Linked DNA regions of Salinivibrio kushneri. The main gene of each other region encodes a partner of the protein of the gene in region 4 in a complex. Links are inferred from orthologs where the notes say so. Each region holds a gene or a part of one and is shown on either strand. Other genes may lie near its edges. The genes, in order: holB, dnaN, holA and dnaX.

Evidence for each region.
Region 1: the proteins of dnaX (region 4) and holB are in contact, whole or in part, in a cryo-EM structure (PDB 8GIZ), measured with the Escherichia coli proteins. The link is inferred for Salinivibrio kushneri from one-to-one orthologs.
Region 2: the proteins of dnaX (region 4) and dnaN are in contact, whole or in part, in a cryo-EM structure (PDB 8GIZ), measured with the Escherichia coli proteins. The link is inferred for Salinivibrio kushneri from one-to-one orthologs.
Region 3: the proteins of dnaX (region 4) and holA are in contact, whole or in part, in a cryo-EM structure (PDB 8GIZ), measured with the Escherichia coli proteins. The link is inferred for Salinivibrio kushneri from one-to-one orthologs.

What each region holds. Positions count from the first base shown.
Region 1 is NZ_CP114588.1:1,715,282-1,723,043, reverse strand. The notes cover bases 188-3,186. They hold holB (DNA polymerase III subunit delta'), read left to right. Parts: upstream 188-1,190; coding sequence 1,191-2,183; downstream 2,184-3,186. Other genes in these bases: N8M53_RS08120 (TatD family hydrolase), read left to right, coding at 2,185-2,964; tmk (dTMP kinase), read left to right, coding at 556-1,194; mltG (endolytic transglycosylase MltG), read left to right, coding at 188-559. Outside these bases: more of mltG, read left to right, coding at 1-187; ptsG (PTS glucose transporter subunit IIBC), read left to right, coding at 3,578-5,008; N8M53_RS08110 (lysine exporter LysO family protein), read right to left, coding at 5,069-5,977; N8M53_RS08105 (HDOD domain-containing protein), read right to left, coding at 6,088-7,011; N8M53_RS08100 (LON peptidase substrate-binding domain-containing protein), read right to left, coding at 7,141-7,728. UniProt on the Escherichia coli protein: Part of the beta sliding clamp loading complex, which hydrolyzes ATP to load the beta clamp onto primed DNA to form the DNA replication pre-initiation complex.
Region 2 is NZ_CP114588.1:343-8,068, forward strand. What follows is about bases 77-3,039. They hold dnaN (DNA polymerase III subunit beta), read left to right. Parts: upstream 77-989; coding sequence 990-2,090; downstream 2,091-3,039. Other genes in these bases: recF (DNA replication/repair protein RecF), read left to right, coding at 2,094-3,039. In the rest of the region: more of recF, read left to right, coding at 3,040-3,173; gyrB (DNA topoisomerase (ATP-hydrolyzing) subunit B), read left to right, coding at 3,192-5,609; N8M53_RS00025 (VOC family protein), read left to right, coding at 5,770-6,147; N8M53_RS00030 (Hsp20 family protein), read left to right, coding at 6,345-6,782; N8M53_RS00035 (valine--pyruvate transaminase), read right to left, coding at 7,463-7,726. UniProt on the Escherichia coli protein: Confers DNA tethering and processivity to DNA polymerases and other proteins. Acts as a clamp, forming a ring around DNA (a reaction catalyzed by the clamp-loading complex) which diffuses in an ATP-independent manner freely and bidirectionally along dsDNA.
Region 3 is NZ_CP114588.1:723,763-731,488, forward strand. The notes cover bases 2,107-5,069. They hold holA (DNA polymerase III subunit delta), read right to left. Parts: upstream 4,118-5,069; coding sequence 3,095-4,117; downstream 2,107-3,094. Other genes in these bases: mrdA (penicillin-binding protein 2), read right to left, coding at 2,107-2,228; rlmH (23S rRNA (pseudouridine(1915)-N(3))-methyltransferase RlmH), read right to left, coding at 2,235-2,705; rsfS (ribosome silencing factor), read right to left, coding at 2,709-3,026; lptE (LPS assembly lipoprotein LptE), read right to left, coding at 4,117-4,740; leuS (leucine--tRNA ligase), read right to left, coding at 4,755-5,069. Outside these bases: rod shape-determining protein RodA, read right to left, coding at 1-351; more of mrdA, read right to left, coding at 348-2,106; more of leuS, read right to left, coding at 5,070-7,331; N8M53_RS03575 (zinc ribbon-containing protein), read left to right, coding at 7,438-7,726. UniProt on the Escherichia coli protein: Part of the beta sliding clamp loading complex, which hydrolyzes ATP to load the beta clamp onto primed DNA to form the DNA replication pre-initiation complex.
Region 4 is NZ_CP114588.1:904,817-912,592, forward strand. What follows is about bases 2,030-5,042. They hold dnaX (DNA polymerase III subunit gamma/tau), read left to right. Parts: upstream 2,030-2,404; coding sequence 2,405-4,681; downstream 4,682-5,042. Other genes in these bases: apt (adenine phosphoribosyltransferase), read left to right, coding at 2,030-2,347; N8M53_RS04465 (YbaB/EbfC family nucleoid-associated protein), read left to right, coding at 4,706-5,035; recR (recombination mediator RecR), read left to right, coding at 5,039-5,042. In the rest of the region: N8M53_RS04440 (DUF2057 domain-containing protein), read left to right, coding at 1-416; N8M53_RS04445 (DksA protein), read right to left, coding at 550-933; N8M53_RS04450 (YbaN family protein), read left to right, coding at 1,357-1,764; more of apt, read left to right, coding at 1,802-2,029; more of recR, read left to right, coding at 5,043-5,647; molecular chaperone HtpG, read left to right, coding at 5,919-7,776. UniProt on the Escherichia coli protein: Part of the beta sliding clamp loading complex, which hydrolyzes ATP to load the beta clamp onto primed DNA to form the DNA replication pre-initiation complex.

The DNA.
Region 1 (7,762 bases), 810 kb from region 4 along the record:
CAGTCACGATAAACTAGAAGGATTACTGCTCCCTGAAACCTACGCCTATGATGTGGGTGATACTGATATAGCATTGTTACAACGCGCCAAGCGTGCAATGGAAGCGACCTTAGATCAGGCTTGGCAGCAACGCATTGATGACTTACCGATAGATACGCCTTATGAACTATTGATATTGGCCTCCATCATTGAAAAGGAGACCGCAGTAGCGAGTGAGCGGGAACAGGTCGCGTCGGTGTTCGTGAACCGGCTGCGACGTGGTATGCGTTTGCAAACCGATCCGACCGTGATTTATGGCATGGGTGATAAGTATGAGGGCAATATTCGTAAGCGTGACTTGCGCACACCGACCCCCTACAACACCTATGTGATTAATGGCTTGCCACCGACGCCGATCGCAATGCCAGGTAAAGCGTCAATCTTTGCCGCTGCGCAGCCAGCAAAGACGGATTACTACTATTTTGTCGCCACGGGTAAAGGCGGCCACCAATTTTCTACCACCTTGGCCGAACACAATCGAGCCGTGCGTGATTACTTAAAAGTGTTGAAGAATCAATGAAGAACCATTTCATCGTTGTAGAAGGCCTCGAAGGTGCGGGCAAAAGTACGGCCATCAATCAGATCAAACAGGTGTTGCTCGATGTCGGCATCAAAGATGTGATCACCACGCGAGAGCCCGGTGGTACGCCGCTTGCTGAACAGTTGCGCACGCTTGTCAAACAAGGTCACCCGGATGAACCGCTCACTGATAAAGCCGAGCTTCTCATGCTTTATGCCGCCCGAGTACAGCTTGTCGAAAATGTGATTAAACCCGCCCTGGCGAAGGGTCAATGGGTGGTGGGTGATCGTCATGATATGTCATCACAGGCATACCAGGGTGGGGGACGTGGTATGGACACGTCGCTGATGCAGAGCCTAAAAGAAACGGTATTGGGGGAGTTTGCTCCCTCACTAACATTGTATATGGACATCGATCCGGAAGTAGGCTTAGCGCGTGCGCGTGGCCGCGGTGATCTGGACCGGATTGAGAAAATGCAACTCGATTTTTTTGAGCGCACGCGAGCCCGCTATCTGGCATTGGCAAACGACGATCCCAGTGTGGTGGTGATTGATGCGGGCCAGTCGCTAGACAACGTGACTGCTCAGATTAAGACGGCACTAGAAAACTGGCTTAAGCAGCAGACAGGCGTATGAGTGACAAGATAGGATTGGCATACCCCGCGCCTTGCGTTTATCCCTGGTTTGAAGGGGTTTGGGGGCATTGGCAGCAGCTATTGGTGAGTGCAAGGTTCCCGCATGCGCTCTTGTTGGCCGCGCCCCCAGGCAGCGGCCGTCGCGCGTTGATCAGCCAGCTTGCTAAGGTGAGGCTGTGCAGCGATCAAGCCGATAGCGCTTGTGGTCATTGTCATCATTGTCAGCTTTTCGCGGCGGGTAACCATCCTGATATTCACTGGCTAGCCCCCGAGAAACCGGGCAAGCAGATTGGTATCGATGCAGTCCGCAAGGTGCAACGACAAGCGCTGGAAACGTCGCAATTGGGTGGGGCGCGCTTTATTGTCATAGAGTGTGTCGAGCGTTTAGGGGAAGCCGCGGCCAATGCATTGCTTAAATCGCTAGAAGAGCCACCTTCAGGGTGTTACTTCGTATTGCTGACAGACTCGCTGGATAGCCTACTCGCGACCATTGTCAGTCGCTGTAGTGTGTGGAAGGCACCGCAGGCGGAGGCTGAAACAGCCAAGGCATGGATCGAGCAAACATTGCAGCGTTCGGTGCCAGACCATGCGGTGGGTTTATATCGTGGCGCTCCCTTGGCCGCCAGCGACTTTGTGGCATCGGGCGGGTTAGATCATCACCATGCTGTGGTGGAGGGCTTTTCTACCTATGTGCGTGAGAGAACGGGCTTATTTGACACTATTGAGGTCTTAGTCTCACACTACCCTGCTTCATTGAACTGGCTCAGTTATTTTCTGCTTGATGTACTCAAATGGCGTCAAGGCGTGGAGCAGACCATTGTGCACCGGCATCATCACCAACGGGTTGCGGAAGTGGCCAATGCACTGACCACCCAGCAAGTTCATTCATTATTACGCGCGCTGCATCAATTACAGCGTCAGTTACAAACTCATACAGGGCTAAATACCGAACTGGTAGTTAGCCAGTGGCTATTATCGATTGGAGAATAACGTGTTAATAGACTCTCATTGCCATCTCGACAAACTGGATTACGACTCGCTGCACCAGAATGTTGCCGATGTTTTAGATAAAGCGCAGGCAAGGGGCGTCGACTATTTCCTTTCGGTGGGGGTAACGCTAGATAGTTTTCCGGCGATGCTAGAGATGATCCGACCTTACCCGCATGTTTTTGCCTCATGTGGCGTGCACCCTTTGGATATTGAAAATGGTTTCGATTATGACCGGCTGAAAGCCTTAGCCGCTGATGAGCGTGTCGTCGCGGTGGGAGAGACAGGGCTGGATTACCACTATCAGCCAGAACTTGCTGAGCAGCAGCAAGCGATCTTCCGTCAGCATGTCCGCCTCGCGGTTGAGCTCAACAAACCCTTGATTATCCATACTCGCGCAGCACGTGAAGACACGCTTGCGATTTTACGTGAGGAAGGCGCTGAGCGCGTCGGGGGTGTGCTACACTGCTTTACAGAAAGCTATGAGATGGCAGAGGCGGCGATTGAACTCGGTTTCTACATTTCAATTTCTGGGATAGTGACGTTCAACAAGGCCACAGAGCTGAAAGATGTGGTGCGTCGTATACCGCTTGAACGCCTGCTGGTTGAGACAGACTCGCCTTACTTGGCACCTGTTCCACATCGTGGCAAGCAAAACCAGCCAGCTTATGTGAAAGAAGTTGCTGAGTACGTCGCGATGTTAAAGGGTGAATCGGTGGAAACGGTCTGTGAGATCACCAGCCGTAACTTTTTTGCGCTTTTTTCTGGTGCAAACCCGCAATAATTCAAGTCGCCCGACAACCTTGTCGGGCGTTTTTCTTACTTAGAGCGTCGCGCTCTTCCCGCCGTAAGAAAACACTGCTTTTTGATTTCATTGGCGTTGATATGGCGTCACCCCGTCTGGTTAACTCGGCGTCATTTTTTGGTTATATTTGCAACAAAATAACGGATTGATATCGCTAACCTCTCAAACTTGATCTCGCGCAATTTTACATCTACCTTTCTGAAATTATTAATAATTATCCACCTAAAACGATCGCATTACGTGCTGTATTAATTCGTTACGTAAAATAACGTTAGGAGTGAAGGGGTTGCTATTTTTTTGTTCCTGTCGTTTCCCTATGGAATAGATTTTTTGTCATTTTAAATCATGATCTTATGCTAGTTTTTGCTGTTTTTGTCGCCAATTCTAATTGTGATCTATATTTACTTTTTAATCAGTAAAATCGTCACTGATAGGCAAGGTGATGATTCGCCCCTTATAGTTTGGGTGAGTTCAATAATCACAAATCGTTTGTGCTCTCGGCGCCTGTGGTATCGGTTGGCCTCTTGCGGGGGAATCGGAAGGTTAGTCCGGCGAGACACATTGTTAAACGTCCTTGTCAGGAGCAAGAACTATGTCAAAAAACCTCTTTGCTAACCTGCAAAAAGTCGGTAAAGCGCTGATGCTTCCAGTATCTGTGCTTCCGGTCGCAGGTATACTTTTGGGTGTTGGTGCTGCCAACTTTAGCTGGATGCCAGATATTGTTTCGCACATGATGGAACAAGCTGGTGGGTCTGTATTTGGTCAAATGGCCTTGCTGTTCGCCGTCGGTGTGGCCCTTGGCTTCACCAACAATGATGGTGTCTCGGGTCTGTCTGCCATTGTCGGTTACGGCATCATGGTGGCGACACTGGATGTCATGGCACCGGTAATGGGCGCTGATGTCATCAAAACAGGGGTACTTGGTGGTATTCTTGCTGGTGGTGTCGCTGCGTGGACGTTTAACCGCTTCTACACAATTCAACTGCCTGACTACCTTGGTTTCTTTGCCGGTAAACGGTCGGTGCCAATCATTACAGGTTTCATCTCTATCGCGCTTGGTGTGATCCTTTCTGTTATCTGGCCACCAATCGGCAGTGCTATCGCATCTTTCTCTCACTGGGCAGCGACACAAGATCCTGTGACCGCATTTGGTATCTACGGTGTGGTAGAGCGTGCACTTATTCCATTCGGTCTACACCACATCTGGAACGTGCCTTTCTTCTATGAAGCGGGTAGCTGTGTGAACAACGCAGGCGAGCAAGTAAACGGCATCATGACCTGTTTCTTGACCGCAAACGATGCAACGCGTGAAGCGGGTAACGGCTTTGGTCAGCTAGCAGGCGGCTACTTGTTCAAAATGTTTGGTCTCCCTGCGGCGGCATTTGCTATCGCACACTCTGCCAAGCCAGAAAACCGTGCCAAAATCATGGGTATCATGGCATCTGGTGCACTGACTTCATTCCTGACGGGTATCACTGAACCTATCGAGTTCTCGTTCCTGTTCATCGCGCCAGTGCTGTATGGTATCCACGCTATCATGGCGGGTGCGGCGTATGTTCTGACTAACGCACTGGGCGTTGTTCACGGCCATACCTTCTCGAACGGTTTCATCGACTTCATCGTGCAAATGCCACGTGCTGAGAACGTGACCACCCTTGTACTTCTGGGTCTTGGTTATGCGGTACTTTACTACATCGTGTTCCGAGTAGTTATTCGCGCCCTTGACTTGAAAACGCCTGGTCGTGAAGACGAAGCGGTCGCTGATGTATCAACCGCAACAGGCTCTGAGCTTGCCGGTGACTTGGTAGCGGCATTCGGTGGTAAAGACAACATCACTGGTCTTGATGCGTGTATCACTCGCTTACGTGTCTCAGTGGCTGACACTGAAACGGTTGATCAAGACAAGCTCAAGCAGCTAGGTGCAGCGGGTGTGGTTGTGGTATCCGGTGGCGTACAGGCTATCTTCGGTACCAAGTCAGACAACCTGCGTACTGAAATGGATAACTGGATGCGCAGCCAATAATTGCATGCGCTAAGTCAGTAAACGTAAAAAGGGGTAGCATCTTGCTACCCCTTTTTTTGTTCAACTAGCACCGAGCGAGAGAAAGAACAGCATCAAGACGGGCACCAACAAGCTAAGTATGAAACCACTGACAATCGCAATCGGTACACAGCGAATTCCGCCCGTGCTTTGAATAATCGGTAAGGTGAAATCCATCGCAGTGGCACCACCATAACCAATTGCGGTGAGCGGGTAGCGCCGAATGAGTATTGGAATAATCATAATCGCGACCAGTTCTCGCGCGAGTTCGAGAATAAATGATGCGCCGCCGTAGACCGGCCCCAGTCCGTCACCCATCAAGATCCCCGCCAACGAGTACCATCCGAACCCGGACGCCATCGCTAACCCGTGATGATAGGGAATATCTAGCCACCACGCTGCTAGCAAGCCACCGGGCAAGGAGGTAGCGACAACGAGGGCGGCAATCATTAGTCCACTTTTATTGAGAATGATTTGCTTCAGCGTCATGCCACTGTTGCGTAGCTGAATCCCAATCAAAAAGAGTAAAAGTAATAAAATACCTTCGCTGGCCGTATCGACCCAAGAAAGATCTTGATTGAGTAATAGCCCGACGGTTAAGCCAACGGCCACAGCGGCAATCAGCTTACCCGACTCTGACATCATGGCACTAAGGGTCAGCTTATGTTGGTGGCCATGGGTCTCGGTTGGGAAGAGTTTATCGAGAACAGGCAGGGCAAGCAGATTGGCCGCGCCAATACAAATAAAGAAAGTGGCAGCGAAATATAAAATGGTAGAAATATGTCGCCCGAGATTATCTAAGCCTGCAAGGCTTAAGCCCATCAACACTAAAATGACCATCACTAGCCGCATCGTCAGGGTATTGACCGCGTTGAGGTAGCGCGTCTGCTTAATGGGGATTAAATAGCCGATAATTAGCGGCGAAAAGATGAGTAGCATCCCTGAAAACATCTGATTTTGCTCGGTGTTAAGAAAGTAGAGCTTGAGGTTATCAACCGGTTAATAGGTGGGTCAATAAAATCAGACAAGGGTGGTTAAAGAGAAGACCACCCTAGTTTACGTCAGATACTGCTCGCGTCCATGACTTGGTTGAGCTGACGAGAGAATTCTTTTTCATCGAGGTTGGATAGCTCATATAAAGCTTCTGCGCCTGGTGCAGTGATTTCCACCTCATGTTCCTCTATCGCGTCATCTTGATTGCGAAACATTAACAAGTGATTCGCCATTCTCGCGATATCTAAATAGGTGATATCGGGACGCGGCTTGGTGTAAAGCTTGTTGTTGATAGCGACTTCGATAAAATCACGGTCAAACTGCCACTGTTTAAGCACAAGACGGCTACAGTCACCCGCCAGTGAGAAGAAGACGCGCTCTGCAATGTCAAATTTTAGATAGTGGCCCTGATTAATAAAGCGCTGAAACTCGCCAATCACGCTGTATAAACCAATATCCGCGAGCAAACCCACAATCAGTGCTTTTTCGGGCTCCACTGAAAGCGGCTCATCACAGTAGTTTCTGACTTTTTGCGTCACCAGTGCCATCGCAGCGGCAAGTTCACGGGATTTTTGCGCACTTTGTTTCAATAGCGCATTGCAGTCCTTAGAAAATGTGGCATCACTCTTGAGCTGGTAGACGGCGGCGGCCGTGATGATACCTAAAACGCGATCAACGCCAAGCCGAGAAACGGCGGTTTGAACATCTTTACATTGACCTGTGGCGCGGGGGGCAAACAAAGCGGAGTTTGCGGCTTTAAGCACGGCCCCACATAAGCTCGGATCTTCCAACAAGAGGTTCGCAATATCCCGCATGGTGGTATCCGATCGCTTGCTGGCGCGTTGTATTGACAGAACAGCATCCGGTAAAGGGGGTAGGGAGAGACGATTGACACGGATGGTTTCGACGGCACGCTTATAAAACTCGGTTTCTAGGGAGCGCAAGTACTTATCACGATCCGGCGAGACCCAAAAAAATGAAAGATGATCCATAAGTCCTGATAATATTTGTCAGCAGATTGCATAGTAATGCGGTGAAGAATAAAAGAGAACCGCCTTTCTCTGAATCAGTGAGCCTGCTGGCGTCTTTGACGATAATTTACACAGTCACTTATATGTCGCTTAGTCGTCGTCAATAAGTGGATACCGCAACAGTTTATCAATGAACTCGGCGACCAATAAGGCAGTCGGTTGGGACAGTAGCAGCTGTTTTTGCTTCACTTCGATGGGGAGCAACTCCAACCAGCGCAGGCACACCCAGCCAATTTCATCGTACTGTGTTAACTGGAAGTGTTCGTGGCGTGTCGGGTTGGAGCGATAATATTGTTGCAGCTTCTCACTCAGATAGAGGTAGTGCTCAGGCACCGCATGACGTTGCCATTTGGGTAATGGTGTGTAGCGCGCCATATTAACGTCACCTTCACCTGCGTCAATCGCATTCACTTTGACACTTTCAATCCCTTGTAACGTCAACGCGATTTCATGTGCCCCATGACGATTAAAGTCTGCAATCTCGCAAAGCGTAACGATAGGAGAGATCGCGTGTGAGCGCTGCTGACCTTCATCCTCATTTTTCATCGCAACCAAAAGACGAGGTGGTTCGCCTGCCTGTTGGAGCATTTGTAAGTAACATGACTCAGACAGCACATAGCTGTGCAATCCCCCAGGCAATAAATGACTTGCTTCTATTAACAGCGGGTGTCTCGACATGCCAGCTCCCTGACTATTAGCTTACCACTATCAA
Region 2 (7,726 bases), 910 kb from region 4 along the record:
AACTTTGTTGAGGGTAAATCTAACCAGTTAGCCTTGGCGGCCGCGCGTCAGGTGTCAGATAACCCGGGGGCAGCCTACAACCCGCTTTTTCTTTATGGCGGCACGGGCCTTGGTAAAACGCACTTGTTGCATGCGGTAGGCAATGCGATTTCCGATCGTAAAGCGGATGCGCGCGTGGTGTATATGCACTCAGAGCGTTTTGTACAAGATATGGTAAAGGCGCTACAAAACAACGCGATTGAAGAGTTTAAGCGCTATTACCGCAGTGTTGATGCGCTACTCATTGATGACATTCAATTTTTCGCCAACAAAGAGCGCTCGCAGGAAGAGTTTTTCCACACCTTTAATGCCTTATTGGAAGGGAATCAGCAAATTATTCTCACCTCCGATCGGTATCCCAAAGAAATCAATGGGGTGGAAGATCGTTTGAAGTCGCGTTTTGGTTGGGGGCTGACAGTGGCCATTGAGCCGCCTGAGCTGGAAACCCGGGTGGCGATTTTGATGAAAAAAGCGGAAGACCACGCTATTCGCTTGCCCGATGAAGTGGCGTTCTTTATCGCTAAGCGTCTGCGCTCAAACGTGCGTGAACTTGAGGGGGCGCTTAACCGCGTGATCGCTAACGCCAACTTTACCGGCCGTGCGATTACCATTGATTTCGTGCGTGAAGCGCTGCGGGATCTGCTCGCCTTGCAAGAAAAACTGGTCACCATTGATAATATCCAGAAAACCGTGGCTGAATATTATAAAATCAAGATGGCAGACTTGTTATCTAAGCGTCGCTCTCGTTCGGTGGCGAGACCCCGCCAGATGGCGATGGCGTTAGCAAAAGAGCTGACCAACCACAGTTTACCGGAAATCGGTGATGCATTTGGCGGTCGTGACCATACCACCGTATTACATGCTTGTCGTAAGATTGAGCAGCTACGTGAAGAAAGTCACGATATTAAAGAAGACTACTCTAACCTGATTCGAACGTTGTCGTCCTAATTATGAAATTTACTCTTACGCGTGAGCAATTACTTCAACCGCTTCAGCAAGTCTCTGGGGCGTTAGGCGGGCGTAGCACCTTGCCAATCCTAAGTAACCTTCTGATTAACGTTGCCGAGCAGCAACTAAAACTGACGGCGACCGATATGGAGGTTGAGCTTAATGCCACCGCACCGCTGGACGGTGAGCACCTTGATGGGGCAATCACGGTGCCTTCGCGTAAGTTTATGGACATTATCAAAGGTCTCCATAGCGAAGCCCGCATCACAGTGGCACTAGAGGGCGACCGCGTCGTGGTGCGCGCAGGGCGAAGCCGCTTCACCTTATCGACTCTTCCAGCCACCGATTATCCTAATATCGAAGACTGGCATGCCGAAGTGAGCTTACAAGTGCCACAAAGCAAGCTGGGGCATCTAATTGACGCCACGCAGTTCTCGATGGCTAACCAAGATGTGCGCTATTACCTCAATGGGCTTTTGTTCGAAACGGACGGACAGACATTGCGTACAGTCGGCACTGACGGTCACCGAATGGCGGTATGTCATTTGGCGATGGAAGAAAGTCTGCCGGCTCAACAAGTGATTGTGCCACGAAAAGGGGTAAGTGAACTCGCGCGTTTGTTGGATGACAGTGAGCACCTCGTTAATATCCAAGTCGGCGCATCGAACATTCGTGCGGTGGTGGGCAATGTTACCTTCACCTCTAAATTGGTTGATGGGCGCTTCCCTGATTATCGCCGAGTGCTGCCACAATCCACTTCTCGAACGCTTGAGGTCGACTGTGCTGAGCTCAAGCAAGCATTGTCATTAGCAGCGGTATTATCGAACGAGAAATTTCGCGGCGTGCGAATGAATATTGAAGGTAGCGAGCTGCGTATCTCCGCCAATAACCCTGAGCAAGAAGAAGCGGAAGAGTTTTTGGAAGTCGACTACCAAGGCGAGCCGATTGAGATTGGCTTCAATGTCAGTTACGTACTTGATGTGCTCAATGTTTTACGTTGTGACAAGGTGCGTTTTTCGATGACAGACGCGGTGGGCAGTACCTTGATTGAGGACTGTGATCGCGAGGACGCCATGTATGTTGTGATGCCAATTCGCCTCTAGGTTATGGCGCTATCACGACTGGTCGTCCACGACTTTCGAAATATTGAAGCCTGCGATATTGAATTGTCGTCAGGCTTTAACTTTTTAATTGGCCCCAATGGCAGTGGTAAAACCAGTGTATTGGAAGCCATTCACTTTCTCGGCCATGGGCGCTCTTTTCGCAGCGCCCTCAACAGCCGCGTAATCCGTCATCAGCAACCTAATCTTACGGTACATGGTCGCGTAAAAACGCAAGATGGGATCTTGCTTCCGGTCGGCATTCAAAAGCGCCGAGATGGCAGTGCAGATGTTAAAATCGGTCAAGAAAAAGGGCAAAAGCTGGTGGCCCTGGCCAAAGTGCTGCCATTGCAACTGATCACCCCGGAAGGATTTGAGTTGTTAACCGATGGGCCCAAGTTTCGTCGTGCGTTTATTGATTGGGGCGTGTTTCATTCTGAGCCAGGTTTTTTTGAAGCTTGGACGCGCGTGAAGCGCCTGACGAAGCAACGCAACGCGGCATTGAAAACAGCGCGCCACTATGGCGATATTCAAGTATGGGATACGGAATTAGCGCGGCTTGCCGAGCAAATCAGTGCATGGCGGCAAGCCTACGTTGATGCGGTTGCTGCGCGAGCAACCGCATTATGCCAAGCATTTCTCCCCGAGTTTTCCATCCAGTTTCGTTTTTACCAAGGATGGGAGCGAGGCGCAGACTATCAGGCATTGTTGGCGGCGAATTTTGAGCGCGACCAGCAGATGGGATACACGGTGTCAGGGCCGCATAAAGCGGATTTGCGCATCAAGGTGGCAGGTACGCCGGTTGATGATGTGCTATCGCGCGGACAGTTAAAACTCATGGTGTGTGCACTTCGGCTTGCACAAGGCCAGTTGTATAGTGAGGGGCAAGGTATCGCGTGTATCTACTTAATAGATGACTTTGCCTCCGAATTAGACAGTCGCCGGCGAGCACTATTGGCCAGTGAGTTGACCCGTATCGGGGCTCAGGTTTTTGTTAGCGCCATTAGTGCCGATCAAGTCGCGGAAATTTGCGACGAAAATAGTAAGATGTTTCATGTGGAACATGGCAAAATTAACGCAGGATAAATAAGCGAGAGTAACTCAATGTCCAACGAATACGATTCATCGAGTATCAAGGTACTGAAGGGCTTGGATGCCGTGCGTAAGCGTCCGGGAATGTATATCGGCGATACCGACGATGGTACCGGCCTGCACCACATGGTGTTTGAGGTGGTCGATAACTCGATCGATGAAGCACTGGCCGGACATTGTAATGATATCGTGGCGACCATCCACGAAGATGGCTCGGTATCAGTGCGTGATGATGGCCGTGGCATCCCTGTGGATATTCATGAGGAAGAAGGTGTATCGGCCGCACAAGTGATCATGACCGTCCTCCACGCTGGCGGTAAATTTGATGACAACTCTTACAAAGTGTCTGGCGGCCTTCACGGGGTTGGGGTGTCGGTGGTCAACGCCTTGTCAGAGAAATTGGAACTGACTATTTGGCGTAATGGCCATGTCCATCAGCTCAACTTTGCCCACGGCGAACCGTTAGGGCCGCTGGCTGAAATGGGTGAGACCGACCAAACCGGTACCCGTATTCGTTTCTGGCCAAGTGAAGAGACTTTCTCTGATATCAACTTTAACTATGACGTGCTTGCCAAGCGCTTGCGTGAGTTGTCTTTCCTTAATTCGGGTGTCTCCATCAGGCTGATTGATGAGCGCGAAGAAGACAAAGCGGATCACTTTAAATATGAAGGCGGCATCCGCGCGTTTGTTGAACACCTCAACAACAAGAAAACCTCCATCCACCCATCAGTCTTCCATTTTGAGCATACTCGAGAAGATGGCGTTAGCGTTGAAGTAGCAATGCAGTGGAACGATGGCTATCAAGAAAACATCTACTGCTTTACCAACAATATTCCGCAGCGCGATGGCGGTACTCACCTTGCTGGTTTTCGTGGCGCATTGACACGTACGCTCAACAGCTTCATGGACAAAGAAGGTTACTCTAAGAAAGCCAAAGCCGCGACGTCTGGCGATGATGCCCGTGAAGGCTTGACCGCGGTGGTCTCGGTGAAAGTACCGGATCCTAAGTTCTCAAGCCAGACCAAAGACAAGCTGGTGTCTTCAGAAGTGAAGTCTGCGGTTGAATCCGCCATGAGCAGCCACTTGTCAGACTTTCTCATTGAGCACCCTGCCGATGCGAAAGTCGTGTGTACTAAGATCATCGACGCTGCCCGTGCGCGTGATGCGGCACGTAAGGCACGTGAAATGACCCGCCGTAAAGGTGCGTTGGATTTAGCTGGCCTTCCCGGTAAGCTTGCCGACTGCCAAGAAAAAGATCCTGCATTATCTGAACTCTACATTGTGGAGGGTGACTCGGCAGGTGGGTCGGCTAAGCAAGGGCGTAACCGTAAGAACCAGGCAATCTTGCCTTTGAAAGGTAAGATCCTCAACGTGGAAAAAGCCCGCTTTGATAAAATGCTGTCCTCGCAAGAAGTGGCAACGCTGATCACGGCAATGGGGTGTGGCATTGGCCGTGAAGAGTACGATCCAGATAAGTTGCGTTATCACAGCATCATTATCATGACCGATGCGGACGTCGACGGCTCACACATTCGTACCTTGCTGTTGACCTTCTTCTATCGCCAAATGCCAGAGTTGATTGAACGAGGCTACATCTATATTGCTCAGCCACCGCTTTATAAAGTGAAAAAGGGCAAGCAAGAGCAATACATTAAAGATGATGAGGCGATGGAGCAGTATCAGGTCGCATTGGCGTTGGAGAATGCGTCATTGTTCGTGAACCCAGATGCGCCAGCGATGCACGGCGAGTCACTCGAAAAATTGGTTAAAGAGTACAACGGTGTGCTTAAGCTGATCCAGCGCATGAAGCGTCGTTATCCCGCCGCGCTACTCAATGAGCTACTTTATCAACCACGCTTGTCAGTCGACGAACTACGCGACGAGTGGGCGGCTAAGCAATGGGTAGAAAACATTGTTGGGATCTTGAATCGCAAATCAACGGGTGAAAGCCAGTATCAGGCATCATGCCGACTTGATGAAGAACATCAAGTATGGGTGCCTGAGCTGGTGGTGCGCACGCACGGTGTTGATTACAAGTACTTGGTGAGCTATGACTTCCTGAACTCGAAAGAGTACGGCCGAATCGCCAGCTTGTCAGAAACTTTGAATGATCTCTTGGATGAAGGGGCGTATGTTAAGCGCGGTGAACGCACGCAAGCGGTAGAGAGCTTCGAGCAAGCACTTAATTGGTTGATCAAAGAGTCAACCCGTGGTGTGTCTCGTCAGCGCTATAAAGGTTTGGGTGAGATGAACCCTGAACAACTTTGGGAAACCACCATGGATCCTGAAGGTCGCCGTATGATGCAGGTGACCATTCAAGATGCGGTAGCGGCAGACGAGCTGTTTACCACCTTGATGGGTGATCAAGTTGAGCCACGTCGTGCCTTTATCGAGAATAATGCACTGAAGGTCGAAAATCTCGATGTGTAAGTGATAAATTAATTATTTATCAATAACTAAGGCCAGCATTGCTGGCCTTTTTCATGTCTGTTTGGGAGAAAAATCGCAATACATAACTGTTTTTATATACAGTGTTTTTGTGGGTGGGTAGACTCAATAGCTCCGTAATGACAAAGTGATAGGAAGCCTGATGTCTATAAAAACGCGTGCTAATCTCCAACTGGTTTATGTGTCTAATATTGACCGTTCCGTGAGTTTCTACCAGCAACTGTTTCAGTGTGAGCCAGTGTTTACCAGCCCAAGATACGTCGCCTTTTCTGCCTCTGAGCAGGGCGATGCTTTGTTCGCGTTGTGGACCGGCGGCGAGCAGCCCTCACCATCAATCACACGACTAAGCGAAATTGGCATTATGGTGCCCACCAATGATGACGTTGATGCCGTTTTTGACCAATGGTCGAACAACCTAACCATCAATGTTGTTCAACCTCCTTACGATGATGTGTTTGGCCGAACCTTCGTGATTCAAGATCCTGATGGGCACTTAGTGCGCGTGGCACCGCTCGATTAGTACTATGCGCTAGGGGAGAGTGGTTAGATATCGAATAGTACGCCACTCACGACAGCAAAAATTTTACTATCAGCCATTGAAATCAATTTGCGCAACCCTATATAGAGTAATGAGGCGATGCCATTGGGTCGCCGGGGGCTTGTCCAAAAAGGAAAGCCGTAGATAACATTTTATTGCTTCATAGGAAGGGTAAGATTATGCGTAATTTTGATTTCTCTCCACTCTATCGTACTGCAATTGGCTTCGATCGTTTATTCGATCTGGTTGAGAACAGCAACACCAATAATGCGGGTGGATTTCCTCCTTACAATATTGAGCAAAGCCAAGAAAACCAATATCGCATTACCATGGCGGTGGCAGGCTTTAGCCAAGATGAAGTGGATATCACTCAGCAGAAAAATAGCCTAATCGTCGCCGGTAAAAAGGGCGCACGTAACCAAGATACGAAGTTCTTGTATCAGGGCATTGCTGAGCGTGACTTCGAACGCAAGTTCCAGCTTGATGATCACATCAAAGTGACGGGGGCCAACATGGAAAACGGCATGCTGCATATTGATTTAGTGCGTGAGGTGCCTGAAGAGGAAAAACCTCGTCGCATCGAAATCGGTAGCCGTTTACTCGAAAACGCTGAGTAAGTGTCGGCCAGAACGATACGAAAAGGAGAGGGCAGCATGGCTGCCCTTTTTGTTGCTTGGTTGTTCAATATGTTGTCGCGCGTAAAGGGTACACTAAAGACTGGTATTAATTGGACGCTTCCACTGTAATCGCTGCACTGATTCTTACCCCGACGTTAGCAGGTTCCACGTGAAACCTCTTCTATATTCTATGCCGGTCAACGTACGGGTGGATGGCATCTTTTCTTTCAGTTTCTTCACTGTGCTTCCTCCTGTATTTACTGAGTACCCATGCTCATCGACAAAAATAGTTGGTTGGTCGTATAGAGTGAAGAAGATGCTGGCTCATATAGCAATTACTACACCTGATGCTCCGAGTGTCATCAGACATTATTGCTTTTCCTATAATTGCCCTAGTATGGGATTAACGATGAGAAGGCAAGTGAGGATTGCATCAAAAGCACATGTTTGCCAGTGGTCAATCTGCGTAGTTGGCGTGGGATAAGAAGTGGAGTAGTAAGGGAAGTATGAACTACATATGGATAGATGAAGGCTGAAGTGGCTAAGCGCCTAGTCTCCATCATTCTCTAAAACAATCGAAATGAACGTTACGACGTTACCGCAGTGCTGGTAGTGATATATGACAAGCAAGAGAGGTTTCACGTGGAACACTATTGTCCAATGGTTCCACGTGAAACATGTTAGCCTTCTTGATAAGCGCGAGCGACTTCTTCAGCAATAACATCAATGCCTTTCTGCATCACACTATCATCTTGCACGTAGTTCATTCGGATACATTGCTTGGCATGTGGCCAGTCTTCACTCTCGACGCCAATAAAAAAGTACTCCCCGGGTACCACCAGTACACCGCGGGCTTTTAAGCGTTTATATAACTCTTGGGTGGAGATTGGGAGATCGTTAAACCAGAGCCAAAGGAAAATCGCTCCTTCTGGCTTATGAACACG
Region 3 (7,726 bases), 180 kb from region 4 along the record:
CTCTGATGGCTGGAAAGTGACAAAACCGAGATCGAGCCAACGTTGTGCCCCTTTTGCGGTCTCGCCCACCAACAAAACGGCGGCCAGCAACACCACACCGATCGCATACAAATACGGCGCCCAAAATTCATAGTGACGAGGCGGTACTTGGGCAAGGGCGAACATGACAGCCAAAGCCAATAACATACGAATGGCCTGGCGTTCCATCATCACCATGCTTTGCCCACTGGCGCTATACATCACCACAAGCCCGAAGCCCATGAGTAATAGAATACCGACGAGCATCGGCAAGTCGAGGTGCAAGCGATCGAACAAAGAGCGTTTCGCGCTGACTTGGGCAAGTGAACTCATTGTTTAGCCTCTTTTGTCTCTTTGTCTTCTAACAAAATATGGTCGAAGATGCGGCGGGCAATAGGGCCACCGTTGCTCGAACCACCGCCAGCGTTTTCGAGTACCATAGAGACAGCGACTTCTGGGCTTTCAAAGGGCGCAAAACCGATGAAAAGTGCATGATCTCGCAGGTGTTCAGCAATTTCGTCCGCGTTATATTCTTCGTCTTCACCCAGCCCGAATACCTGCGCGGTACCTGATTTCCCGCCAGATAAATATTCCGCTGAACGGAATGAACGACGCGCGGTTCCTTTGCGGCCGTGGTTAACCAGTTGCATGCCTTTGAGGCCAACATCCCAATATTTATCGTCGACGCCTTTAATCGGAGGAAAGGGCTCGGCGTCGGGCTTGTGGGTGCCGTGTTCATCGCGTGTTTTGTTTAATAGTTTGGGCGCTTTGACTTCGCCACGGTTGATCAGCACCGTTAATGCTTTAACGATCTGCATCGGGGTTGCCGTCCAATAGCCTTGTCCAATCCCGACTGGAATCGTGTCACCTTTGTACCAAGGTTGGCGGTAGCGGCTCATCTTCCATTCGCGGTTAGGCATATTAGCGCTGCTTTCTTCTTGAATGTCGATGCCTGTGTATTGGCCAAAGCCAAACTTTTCCATCCACATAGAGAGTTTATCGATCCCCATGTCATAAGCAATTTGATAGAAGAAGGTATCAACTGACTCCTCGATCGATTGCACGATGTTTACGCGTCCGTGGCCCCACGGCAGCCAATCGCGGAAGGGGCGAGTGTCTGAGTTGGGGATCCGCCAATAACCTGGGTCATTACGCGTGGTTTTGGTGGTGACCACACCTTCTTCTAAAGCGGCGACAGCAATGAAAGGTTTCACCGTCGAGGCGGGGGGATAAATGCCAAGAGTGGCGCGATTTACCAAGGGACGATCTTTATCGTTCAGCAGCTGCCGGTATTGCTTGCCAGAAATACCGTGCACAAATAAGTTAGGATCATAGCTTGGGGTGGAGACCATGGCCAAGACACCCGAGGTGTCAGGGTCGACGACGACCACTGCACCTCTGCGATCCCCAAGGATGCCGCGCACATAGAGCTGCAGGTCAATGTCGAGGTTAAGAATCAGATCTTTGCCCGGCTGCGGCGGTACATATTTAAGTGTACGTATCACACGGCCACGGCTGTTCACCTCAACTTCTTGGTAGCCGGCTTTACCATGCAGTGTTGACTCGTAGTATTTTTCAATCCCTAGCTTGCCAATATCTCGGGTTGCTTTGTAGTTATTGAGCACCCCTTTTTGTCTTAGCTTGGCAATATCGCGATCATTAATCTTGGCGACATATCCGAGCACATGGGTGAGTGCGTCACCATAGGGATAATGGCGCTTTAAGTAGGCTTTGATTTCCACCCCAGAAAACTGATGCTGGTGCGCGGAAAAAATCGCGACTTCTTTGTCGGTGAGCTGAGTTTTCAATGCCACGGCATTAAAACGTCGCGAGCGGCGACGCTCTTTCTGGAAGCGCGTAATGTCTTTGTCGGTCAATGAAAGTAAGTCTTTTAGCTGAGCCAGGGTTGCCGGCATATCATCGACTTGTTCAGGGGTCACTTCTAAGTGATAAACGGGGCGGTTTTCAGCCAGTAACTTTCCGTTGCGATCGTAAATAAGCCCGCGGTTAGGGGCGACGGGGACAACTTTGATACGGTTATCGTTCGAGCGTGTTTGGTAGTCTTGGTGCTCGGTCACCTGAATATGATAAAGGTTAGTCAGGAGCACCCCAACCAGCGCCATAATACCGACAAAACAGACGATAGCGCGTCGTACAAACAAGGCCGCCTCGGCGCTGTGGTCTCGGATTTCAACTCGTTGGCGCTTCATCTTTGCTTATTCTCGATGATACGGATGATTGGTGGTCAAGCTCCACGCGCGATACAGGCTCTCGGCCATAATGATGCGCACTAGCGGGTGGGGGAGGGTCAGTGGTGACAGTGACCAGCTTTGCTCGGCGGCGGCTTTACACTGTGGCGCGAGCCCTTCTGGCCCACCGATCAAAATGGCGACATCGCGGCCATCAAGCTTCCACTTTTCCAATTGGTTAGCCAATTGCGGTGTATCCCAAGGCTTGCCGGGAATATCGAGTGTTACAATGCGGCTGCCACGACTGACCGCCGCCAGCATGGCTTCCCCTTCTTTTTGCAAGATGCGGGCAATGTCGGCATTTTTGCCACGCTTGCCGGCTGGCACTTCAATCAGCTCGAGTGGCATGTCTTTCGGAAAGCGGCGTTGGTATTCTTCAAAGCCTTGCTCTACCCATTTAGGCATTTTATTGCCGACCGCAATCAATTGGATTTTCATGGTTTAGTTCCAGAGCTTTTCCAATTGATAGAGCTGGCGTTGCTCTTCTTGCATGACGTGCACCATGACGTCACCTAAATCAACCACAACCCATTCGCTGTCATCTTGCCCTTCTGTGCCGAGCGAGTCGATATCAACGGCTTGGGCCTGCTCACACACATGTTCGGCGATGGAGGCAACGTGACGGCGGGAGTTGCCGGTACACAGCACTAAAAAGTCGGTAATGCATGATTTATCACGTACATCCAGGGTCACAATATCGCTGGCTTTTAACTCATCGACCTTATCGGTCACAAACTGTTTTAACTCGTTAGCTTGCAAAGAAAACCTCTATGTGTTGCTGATGGTCTTATTAGGCCAGTATACCATTTGCTAACCCTTTGGACACGCTAGGGAGCCAGTGGTTCGGACGCTTGGCACATGAGTGCACAAAAATACTGCAAATCCGGCCAAGGGTCGCTACCAAAATCCGTTTTTAGTCTGACTTCTACCTGCGCTAAGCGGCGCAGCAGTGCGGTCAATCGGGCTTTGTTAAGCCGATTGAGAGCGGCAGTGAGCATGGGACGACGTGTTTGCCACACACGGAATTGGTCAAAGATGGCATTCAGCGGTCTGCCTTTTTGTCCTTGCTCGTGAATGGTGTACAACTGCTTTAGCTCCCTTTGGATCAGTCTTAAAAGGAGGGTGGGCTCTTCACCTTCAGCATGAAGCTGATCAAGTATCCGCTGTGCGCGTTGTGCTTTTCCTGCTAGCAGCGCATCGGTGAGCTGAAAGGGGGTAAAGTGATGATGGCGCGATAGCGAACTCTCGATACGAGGCAAGGTGAGTGCCCCATCAGGATAAAGTAGCTGCAAGATATGCAGACTTTGCACTAAGGCGAGGAGGTTTCCTTCATGCCATTGTGCTAACAACTGTAGCGCAGGTTGGTCTGGCTTTAGCCCTAACTGGCGACACCGTTGCTCAATAAAACGCGGGAGTTGACGGGCATCCGGGGTATTACACACCACGTATAAGCCGTGTTGGGCGAGCGCTGAAAACCATTTGGCGCTTTCTTGTTTTTTATTGAGTCTTTCCCCTTGAACCAACAAGAGCACATCAGGGTGTAGGTAAGTCGCCAGTTCGGTCAGCTGTTTAGTCTGTGCGCTGGTTAAACCGTTTTCCGGACAAGTCAGCTCAATGATCTGTCGAGACGCAAATAAGCTAAGCGCTTGACAGCAGTCAATTATCTCTTGCCAGTCGAGCTGTCCATCAATAACAAATTTATGATGCTCTTCAAAGCCTTGGGCGCGAGCCGCCTGTGAGATAGCGTCTCGTGCTTCTAGCTTGAGTAGTGGGTCGGAGCCAAAGACCAAATAGCATTGGCGCAGTGGCTGGCTGAGCTGCTGCGCCAATTGGTCGGGGTAGGTTCTCATCATTGCGCGGGGTTCGTTTCGGTTTGTCGCGTTTCAATGATAACGTCTGGCTTAGTCGGCGTGTCACCTTGCTCGAGATCTTTCATCGCCGCTTGTTCGGCCTGCTGGCGCTCAAACTCAGCAATATCGCCTTTTAGCTGGGAAAGTTGACGCATGATTTGACGAGTGGCCTCTGTACGCATCTCAGCGACCAATTTATCTTCCTCAACGGACTTTGCCAACGCTGTCAGTGGGTTATCAAGAAAGTTACGGCTTAAAGTGGTGTTATAGCTATAACTCCCTTTACCGGGGATCGTGACGCGATAACGGGCAACATAGCGAAACTCTTTCTCCGCCACGCGGCTGTTTTGGTAAAGCGATAGCGTTTTTTCGCTATTGCTTTCACCGAGCAAGTGGATATTGGCCACCTCCTTGGAAGGAGAGACAAGATCGACCTTGTGTTGACGCAAGGCATTTCGCATTTGCCGGGTGAGCTCGCCGTAAGGGTCAAAGCTGGTTAATGAGACCTTATCAACCTCATCGGGCAGATTGTAGCTGCCGCGTAAGGCAAACCCGCAAGACGCGATGGTCAAACAGACCATCGCGACAAGCAGGGAGCGAAGCATTGTCTTAAACAGATTCACTCCATCGCTCCTTGTTAGTTGGCAACAATGTTAACCAGCTTGCCAGGCACGTAAATCACCTTGCGCACGGTTTTGTCTTCGGTAAATTTCACCACGTTTTCATCCGCCATCGCTTGGGCTTCTACGGCCTCTTTCTCCGCATCAGCGGCGACGGTGATCTTGGCGCGCAGTTTACCGTTAACTTGGACGATGATCAGTTTCTCATCTTCAACCATGGCTGCTTCGTCGGCTTGTGGCCACGCCGCATCGTCGATGTGAGTCTCGCCCAGTGCATTCCACAGGCTAAAACAGATATGTGGGGTGATGGGATAAAGCATCAATACCACGGCTTTAAGGGCTTCGTCGAGCACCGCGCGGTCTTGTTCACTTTGCTGTGGCGCTTTTACCAATCGGTTCATCAGCTCCATAATCGCTGCGATAGCGGTGTTAAAGGTTTGACGGCGACCCATGTCATCACTGACTTTGGCAATGGCTTTGTGCACCTCGCGGCGCAGCGTTTTTTGCTCATTGTTGAGTGCGCTAGCATCCAGTGCCACGACAGGCCCTTGCTGACTGTGCTCGTAAACCAGTTTCCATACGCGACGCAAGAAGCGATGTGAGCCCTCGACCCCTGATTCTTGCCACTCTAGGGTCATATCCGCGGGCGCGGCGAACATCATGAACAGGCGTACCGTATCGGCGCCGTATTTTTCTACCATTAATTGCGGGTCAATGCCGTTGTTTTTCGACTTCGACATCTTGGTCATGCCCGCATGAGTAACCGCATTGCCTTGGCTATCTACCGCATTAACAATTTGGCCTTTGCTGTCACGTTCGACGGTGACTTCGGTTGGTGACACCCATACGCGCACACCTTTATCATCGGTGTAATAGAAAGCATCAGCCAGCACCATGCCCTGACAGAGCAGTTGCTTAAACGGCTCGTCGCTATCGACCATGTTTTCATCACGCAGCAACTTGTGGAAGAAGCGAGAGTAAAGAAGGTGCATACAGGCGTGCTCAATGCCGCCGATATATTGATCCACAGGTAGCCAGTAGTTGGCAGCACTTGGATCGAGCATCTGATCGGCTTGTGGCGAGCAATAGCGCGCATAGTACCAAGACGATTCCATAAAGGTATCGAAGGTGTCGGTTTCACGCAGTGCAGGCTTGCCTTGGTATTGGGTTTGCGCCCACTGTTTGTCCGCTTTAATCGGGCTTTGTACCCCATCCATCACCACATCTTCTGGCAGGATCACGGGCAGTTCATCCGTCGGGACTGGCACCACGTCACCGTCTTCGGTGTTCAGCATAGGGATAGGTGCGCCCCAATAACGCTGACGAGAAACGCCCCAATCACGAAGACGGAAGTTAACGGTTTTCTTGCCTTTGCCCAAAGACTCAAGCTTGGCGGCAATCGCATCAAACGCGGCATCAAAGTCTAAGCCATCGAATTCACCGGAGTTAAATAGCTTGCCTTTTTCGGTATGTGCTTGCTCAGACAAGTCAGGCGCGTTGCCATTTTCGTCCAGGATCACCGGCTCAATATCCAAGCTGTACTTGCTGGCGAACTCAAAGTCGCGCTGGTCGTGGGCAGGCACGGCCATGACCGCACCAGTACCGTAGTCCATCAGGACAAAATTGGCGACAAAGATAGGCACGCGACGGCCATTAAGGGGGTGGGTCGCGTACAGGCCGGTTGCCATGCCTTTTTTCTCCATGGTGGCAAGCTCAGCTTCCGCCACTTTGGTGTTACGGCACTCTTGTACAAATTCAGCCAAGGCTGGGTTGTTCTTGGCCGCGGCATCGGCCAGTGGGTGACCGGCGGCAATGCCGACATAGGTCACGCCCATTAAGGTATCAGGACGGGTGGTGTACACATCCAGTGCAGGGTGCTCACCTTCCACGTCAAAGGTCAGCTCAACGCCTTCTGAGCGGCCAATCCAGTTGCGCTGCATGGTTTTTACCATCTCTGGCCAGCCATCCAGTTTGTCGATGTCTTGCAGCAGCTCTTCTGCATAATCGGTGATCTTGATAAACCACTGTGGAATTTCTTTTTGCTCCACAGGGGTGTCACAACGCCAGCAGCAGCCTTCATGCACCTGCTCGTTCGCCAACACGGTTTGATCGTGTGGACACCAATTCACTGACGAGGTTTTTTTGTAGACCAAGCCTTTGTTATAAAGCGTGGTAAAGAATTCTTGCTCCCAGCGGTAGTAATCAGGGCTACAGGTCGCGACTTCGCGATCCCAGTCGTAACCAAAGCCCAGCATTTTCAGCTGGCCTTTCATGTAATCAATGTTTTCGTAAGTCCAAGGCGCAGGGGCGGTTTTGTTTTTGATGGCGGCCCCTTCTGCAGGCAAACCAAATGCGTCCCAACCAATAGGCTGCATCACATTCTTGCCTTGCAGGCGCTGATAACGCGAGATGACATCACCGATGGTATAATTACGGACATGCCCCATGTGAAGTCGGCCACTGGGGTAAGGGAACATAGAAAGACAGTAGAATTTTTCTTTGTTAGGGTCTTCATGAGCCACAAAGGTTTTATTGTCGTCCCAATGGGCTTGAACTTTTTGTTCAATATCTTGCGGGCTATATTGTTTTTGCATCGATGGCTTCCGAGATTCTGTGAGAAAGGTAAAACCTGAAAGAGAAATATCGTCATAGAATAACGAAAGGCAGAGACCGCAACAACACTTGAATCAGGACGGAACCATGAATAAAGAGAAAGAACCCCAACAAAGTATCATTGAGCGGGTAAAAGAGGCGCTGGAAAACAGTCCAGAGGCTTTGTCTCGCTGGGTCGAGTTATCTGATCAATACCTCAAAGCGGCCGCGGATCTGACCAAAGATGAGTGGGCGTTAATTGAAGCTTACTTTAAGCGCGACGTGAAAGCCTTTGGCGAGCAGTATAACAAGTCCCAAGACGAGGACATTGATAGCCAGGTGTTTAACGATCTGATTGCTAACTCGATTTGGGAGCAACTGGCAGAAATCACCGACC
Region 4 (7,776 bases):
ATACCTCTCGCCCGTATCTGTTTGAACTAGAGGTCGATGGGCGTAATGCTACTATCAATATTGACTCGAAATTGCGGGTAAAAAGCCAAGCCACCAGTTATTTTGACGGCACCCCGCAATGGCAAGCCGAGTTCGACAATGGTGATGTGATGCCTTTAGACGCTGTCGAGTTAAAAGGTGATGGGTTTGCCGCCTATGCAGACATGGAAGCGCTGGTGGCGGAGTATAACCGTGAGAATGGCATCATTATCGACCAAGGTGAGAGCAAGAACCTCAACGATGTATTGGTTGAGGTGGACGATCAAGGCCAAGCCTCAATTAAGGGTGACGCTTTGTCGCAGTTGAAGCTTTGGTACACCAAAGCCAGTGATCAAGAGCGTAAGTCGTTCCGTCGTTGGATTATTGACCAAGATTAATTGCCTAGTGTGATGGGTGGTCGTTAGTACCACGCGCTTGACAGCTTTAAACCGTCAATAAAAAACGCGCCCAGCTGATGCTGGGCGCGTTCCGTTTAAGCCACGATGAGACAAGCGAAAGTCAACCTCGCGATCACACGGTTTTACGTGCTCCTGCTGTGGCTCGGCGAGTGGCTGGATCGTGATGATAATAATTCGACGCACGACACTGCGGGCAGCGCTGCTCGGCGGCGTCTTTAATTAAATCATCCAGTGGAATCTCACTTTCACAATCGGCACACAAGCCATAAATCTCCAAATCCATGGCACATAAAGCCGCATCGACTTTTTCTAAACGTTCACCGAGGCATCGGATGGCACCAGGTACCCCTTGGCTCTCTTTAATCAGATCCGAAATGGTGAGGTTTTCGCAATGCTTGTCCCAGTCTTCACGCAATCGCGTGGTTAATGTTGCTACCAGTTCAGTGCGCTCGCGGTTAAGCTCACGCCCAAGCTGGGCAAGGGTTGTCGTATCCATGGTCAGTTCGCTTGATTGGCTAAAATGACTTTTATCATGACCCAGTTGCACAAGTTGTTACCCTGATGTAAATCAAGGATCCAGCTAAAACCTTACAAAGAGTCCGTTTTTAGCGGTGCTCACCTGAGCTATAGTAGCCGCTCACTGTTGTTATGCTGTTGTGAGTGAAGTAACAAAATGGAACACGATTTTAAAGAGCCTTATAACGTTAAGTATTTCATCGGCTTTCTGCTGGTCTTACTGATCCCGACCTTACCTGCCAGCCTCACGTGGCTTGGCATTATTTTTGGCGGCTAATCACCGCCTTATTCACTCACCGCGCCGCATTCCTTATTCGCCATCCTGTACCTGTCTTAACTCTGCCACTACACTAGTGAGAGTGAAAGAGAGCCACGAAAGCTCAACAAAAGGTCATTGGTTACTATGCAGCAAGCACCGACAGCCGCTTGGCGTTGGTTATGGAACGGATTAGGGTGGTTATGGGTCGCGCTGGGTGCGGCAGGGGCTTTTTTGCCTGTACTCCCTACCACGCCATTTTTGCTGCTCGCCAGTGGCTGCTTTATGCGTGGCTCTCCCCGCATCGCTAACTGGCTCCACGCCCATCCCACGTTTGGACCCATACTGACCGATTGGTACCAAAAGCGCGCAATTAGTCGCAAAGTTAAGCGGCGCGCGACGGTCATGATTGTGGCAAGTTTCAGTTTCTCCATTTATATCGTCGGTGCAATGTGGCTTAAAGGGCTACTCGTCATGTGTTTAATTGTGCTCTTGTGCTGGTTTCTCCGCCTACCTGAAACGGAATCTGTTGCTGGCTCGGCCGAAAATTCATAACATTGCTGTTTGCGTTTTTTATCGGCGAGAATTGGCCATGAGCATCGACAGCTTGAATGTCATCAAACAAAGTATTCAAACCATCCCAGATTATCCCAAGCCTGGCATCTTATTTCGCGATGTGACCAGCTTGATGGAAGACCCAGTTGCGTACCAAGCGACGATTGATGCCTTGGTAGCACAATACCGTGATCATGGGTTTACCAAGGTGATTGGCACTGAATCGCGCGGCTTTCTATTTGGTGCGCCACTGGCGCTGGCGTTAGGGCTGCCATTTGTGCCGGTTCGCAAACCTGGCAAATTACCACGCGCGGTGATCAGCGAGAACTATCAGCTGGAATACGGCGAAGATACCTTAGAAATTCACCGTGATGCGATCGACGAGGGCGATAAAGTGCTCGTCATTGACGATCTGCTGGCGACAGGTGGCACCATAGAAGCCACCGTGAAGCTGGTGCGCCGTTTAGGCGGTACCGTAGAACACGCCGGCTTTGTGATAAGCTTGCCGGATATCGGCGGTGAAGAAAAACTGGCCGCGCTTGGGATCAGTGTTTATAGCTTGTGCGAGTTTGCAGGCCATTAATGCCAGGCTATATGCAGGGTCCCGCGTTAGCAATAAGCATACAGGAAGCGAATTGACATGAGTTACCAAGTCCTCGCTCGCAAGTGGCGACCCCATAATTTTGAGTCTGTTGCTGGTCAAAGTCACGTGCTGACGGCCTTGGCCAATGCATTGGATCATGACCGCTTGCACCACGCATACTTGTTCAGTGGTACTCGCGGTGTGGGTAAAACCACCATTGCACGTATTTTTGCCAAAGGGCTTAATTGTGAACAGGGCGTGTCGTCATCGCCTTGTGGTCAGTGTTCAACCTGTCGTGAAATTGATGAGGGCCGGTACGTTGATTTGTTAGAAATTGATGCCGCTTCTCGTACCAAGGTAGAAGACACGCGAGAGTTGCTCGACAACGTTCAATACAAGCCAGCACGTGGCCGCTATAAAGTGTACCTCATTGATGAGGTACACATGCTGTCACGCCACAGTTTCAATGCATTGCTAAAAACGTTAGAAGAGCCGCCTGAGTACGTAAAGTTTTTATTGGCGACCACGGATCCACAAAAGCTACCGGTTACCATTTTATCGCGTTGCCTGCAATTTCATTTAAAGCACTTTGACGCCAGCCAGATTCAGACGCAGCTAGAGCATATCCTTGGTCAAGAAGGGGTCGAGGCAGAATCACGTGCTTTAATGCTATTGTCACGGGCTGCGGAAGGCAGTATGCGCGATGCCTTGAGCTTAACCGATCAGGCGATTGCGCTCGGTAATGGACAAATTAGCACCCAAGCAGTGGCAGAGATGCTAGGGACCCTGAGTACCGATAACGCACTCTTACTCCTTGAAGCCTTGGCGAACCATGATGCGGTCGAGTTGATGAACATGCTGGCGCAAATTGCGCACGTCGGGGTGGAATGGGATGGCTTACTCAAAGAGTTAGCCAGTCAGCTTCACCATGTCGCGTTGGCCCAAGCACTGCCTCAGACACATGATGATGACAGTGGGGAGCAAGCACGGATTCACGCCTTGGCCTCGCGACTTTCGCCACAAGATGTGCAGCTGTGTTATCAAATGGCACTGCAAGGGCGACAAGACCTGCCTTATGCCCCTGATGGGCGGGCCGGTCTAGAAATGGTCTTGCTGCGTATGTTGGCGTTTCAGCCGGTCAAAACCGTGCCGTATGAACCGGCTACTATATCAGTGCCGGCAAGCGATCCCGCTTCTGAGTCAAAGCAGCCGGTAAAAAAAGATCCCTCGCAAGCACTGAACGCGTTGAAAGCGCAGGTCTCATCGGCCAATGTGGCGCCGCCAAACCAAGGGCCTTCAGACCATGCGCCCCAGGGGCATGAGGCACAACAGAGGCCCATGGGCGATACTCCGATGGATAAGAGCCAGTACACGCTGGAAAGTCGCCAAGATATCAATGACACACATGCGCCAGCGCCTCAGCAGCCGATGGCAAAGACTGGCACGGAGGTGCCTAGCGCAGATGCATCTGGTAGTGGGGCTCGTGAAGCGAGTGTCGCCGAGCAGAGCCAACCGGTGGCCGATGATTCGGTGCCTGATCCAGCGACACCCCCCGCGAGTCAGTCATCGGCCTCTTCGCCTGCCTCTAGCCTTATTCAGGCGCGTAATCAGTTGCGTAGTCGTATGAAGCGTCAAGTTGATCAAACGGGGAGCAGTGTAAAAAAGGCGGGACGGACACCGGCCAAGACTGATGCGTTATCTGTGCTCGATCGCGTAGCGACAGCGGCAGAGAGTGCATCGCCTGTGTCCGCCCCGGTGCACCAATCGGGCAATTCGACGTCAGCACCAAAGCAAACATCGCATGGAAGTGAGGTATCGTCAGAGCCTTATCAATGGCGCCCTACCCAGCCCGTGCAACAATCGCCTGAGGTTGCACCAACCCTGACACCTAAGTCGATAAAGCAGGCGTTAGAGCATGAAAAAACGGCTGCTATGCGTGACAAACTGGTGCAGGAAACCAATGCGCAAGATCCTTGGTGTGCGCTGGCAGACAGCTTAGAGGTGGAGCGGTTGGTCAAGCAAATGGCGCTCAATGCGGCGATGTCGCAGCAAGGTGAGCAAGTACAGCTTATCTTGCGCCCAGATCAATCGCACCTTAATACCGAAAAAGCCCAGCAGCAATTGACTCAGGCCTTGACGACAGCGCTAGGCGCCCCCATAACCTTGGAGGTGCAGCTCGGGGAAGCGGGAATCACACCTTTAGAGCGGCGCGAGCAGCTCTATCAACAAAAATTAGCGCAGGCGACACACAGCCTGCATAATGATCCGAATGTGACTTTTATTCTTCAACGCTTTGCGGCGGAGTTAGAAGAAGACAGCATTCGACCAATTTAAGACACCTAACCAAGAGAGAGAATTATGTTTGGTAAAGGCGGCATGGGTAACATGATGAAGCAGGCGCAGCAAATGCAGGAGCGCATGCAGAAAGTACAAGAAGAAATTGCCAGCATGGAAGTGACGGGCGAAGCGGGCGCAGGCATGGTGAAAGTCACCATGACAGGCAGCCACAGCATCCGTCGTGTCGACATCGACGATAGCCTGATGGAAGATGATAAAGACATGCTGGAAGACTTGATTGCGGCTGCATTCAACGATGCTGCCCGTCGTGTTGAGGAGCAACAAAAAGAGAAAATGGCAGAAGTGACAGGTGGTATGCAGTTACCACCAGGCATGAAAATGCCATTTTAATCTATGCGCACCAGCCAGTTACTTGAACAACTGATGGACTCGCTGCGTTGCTTGCCAGGCGTTGGCCCTAAATCAGCGCAGCGGATGGCCTACCACCTATTGCAGAGAAACCGCCAAGGTGGACTGGCTCTCGCGCAAGCGTTGAGCACGGCAATGACAGACATTGGCCACTGCAGCCAATGTCGAACCTTTACCGAGCAAGACGTGTGCGCGATTTGCGATAACCCGAAACGCCAAGAAACCGGGTTGATTTGTGTAGTTGAAAGCCCAGCAGATATTGCGGCCGTCGAGGCTACCGGCCAGTACTCTGGGCGGTACTTTGTCTTGATGGGGCATTTGTCCCCCCTTGATGGCATTGGCCCGGCAGACATTGGCCTTGATGTGTTGGAAAAGCGTTTGCAACACGAACCGATTCAAGAGCTTATCTTAGCGACTAACCCGACGGTGGAAGGCGAGGCCACGGCGCAATACATCGCTGAACTTTGCCAAGAGCACCAAGTGGGTGCCAGCCGAATTGCGCATGGCGTGCCAATGGGAGGCGAGCTTGAACTGGTCGATGGCACCACGCTGTCTCACTCAATTATCGGCCGCCAGCAGTTAAAGTATCGCTAAATTGTTTGACGAGCCCTCAACGGTGGGTGAACCTCCTTACTCGGCGATACAGCGCCAACAGCGTGATTGACCCTCAAAAGCCTAGCCTCTGGTTAGGCTTTTCTTTTTCTATTGCCTATCGCTTTAATACTAACTGGCTTTTATTTGACCACCTAGGCCTTGAAAGCGTGTAACAGGATCCCTATATCCAAAAGAACTGAATACGAATTCATTGTAACGTGGGCATCGAGCCCACGTCGCCATTAATCCTCATAGTGTTAGGTAGATTGACATGAGCGTGAAAACCCCAGAAAAACATCAGTTTGGTTCAGATACGTCCAAGTTACTGCAGTTGATGATCCACTCTCTCTACTCAAACAAAGAGATTTTCCTGCGAGAGCTAGTGTCAAACGCGTCAGATGCCGCTGATAAGCTGCGTTTTAAAGCGTTGTCCGCCCCTGAGCTTTATGAAAATGACGGTGACCTGCGCGTTCGCCTTTCCTTTGATAGTGACGCCGGTACGTTGACTGTCTCAGACAATGGTATTGGTATGAGCCGTGATGATGTCATCGCCAACCTCGGTACCATTGCCAAATCGGGCACAGAAGAGTTTCTTAAACAGCTTAACGAAGATCAAAGCAAAGACTCGAACCTGATTGGTCAGTTCGGGGTCGGCTTTTACTCTGCCTTTATTGTGGCTGACAAGGTAACTGTACGCACTCGTGCGGCGGGTCTTGCTGCCAACGAGGCAGTGCAGTGGGAGTCAACCGGTGAAGGTGAGTATACCCTAGAGCCTATCAGCAAATCTGACCGTGGCACTGAGATTACGCTGCACCTTAAAGACGACGAGAAAGAGTTCCTCAATGATTGGCGCCTACGTGAGGTGATCGGTAAATACTCCGACCATATCGGTATTCCGGTAGAAATGTGGACGCAAGAGAAAGACGAGGAAGGTAATGAGACGGGCGAAGGTAAGTGGGAGCAAGTCAACAAAGCGCAAGCGCTTTGGACTCGCGCTAAGTCCGATATCTCGGCAGACGAATACAAAGAGTTCTATAAGCATGTGTCGCATGACTTTGCCGAACCGCTGACGTGGAGCCACAACCGTGTAGAGGGTAAAAACGACTACACCAGCTTGCTGTATATCCCGTCAAAAGCCCCTTGGGATCTTTACAACCGCGAGCACAAACATGGGCTGAAACTCTATGTACAACGCGTCTTTATCATGGATGATGCGTCACAGTTCATGCCAAGCTACTTGCGCTTTGTCCGTGGTTTGATTGACTCTAACGATTTACCGCTTAACGTTTCGCGTGAAATTCTGCAAGACAACAAGATCACGCAGTCACTGCGCGGTGCGTGCACCAAGCGTGTGCTGTCGATGTTAGAAAAGCTGGCTAAAAACGATGCGGAGAAGTATCAGACGTTTTGGCGTGAATTTGGCTTGGTGATGAAAGAAGGGCCGGCGGAAGATTTCAGCAATAAAGAAAAAATTGCTGGCTTGCTGCGCTTTGCATCAACGCATGAAGACAGCGCTGAACAAACCGTCTCCTTGGCCGACTACGTGTCGCGCATGAAAGAAGAGCAAGACAAAATCTACTACATCACCGCGGATAGCTATAATGCGGCGAAACACAGCCCGCACTTGGAGCAGTTTAAAGCCAAAGGCATCGAAGTTATCTTGATGTATGACCGCATTGATGAGTGGTTGATGAGCTACCTGACCGAGTTTGATGGCAAGCAGTTCCAGGCAATCACCAAGGCGGATCTCGACCTGAGCCAATTCGACGATGAAGAGGCAAAAGCAGAGCGTGAAGAAACCGAAAAAGCCTTTGAGTCTGTGATTGAGCGAGTAAAATCGCACTTGGGCGATCGCGTTAAAGATGTACGTACCACCTTTAAACTCTCTGGCACGCCGGCGGTGGTGGTGACCGATCAGTTTGAAATGGGCACGCAAATGGCGAAGCTTTTAGAAGCCGCTGGCCAGCAAGCGCCTGATGTGAAGTACATCTTTGAACTGAACCCAGAGCACGCTCTGGTTAAGCGCATGGCAGATGAAAGCGATGAGCAGAAATTCGGTACCTGGGTAGAAATGCTGCTCGGTCAAGCGATGCTGGCAGAGAAAGGCAGTATGGACGATCCGTCAGACT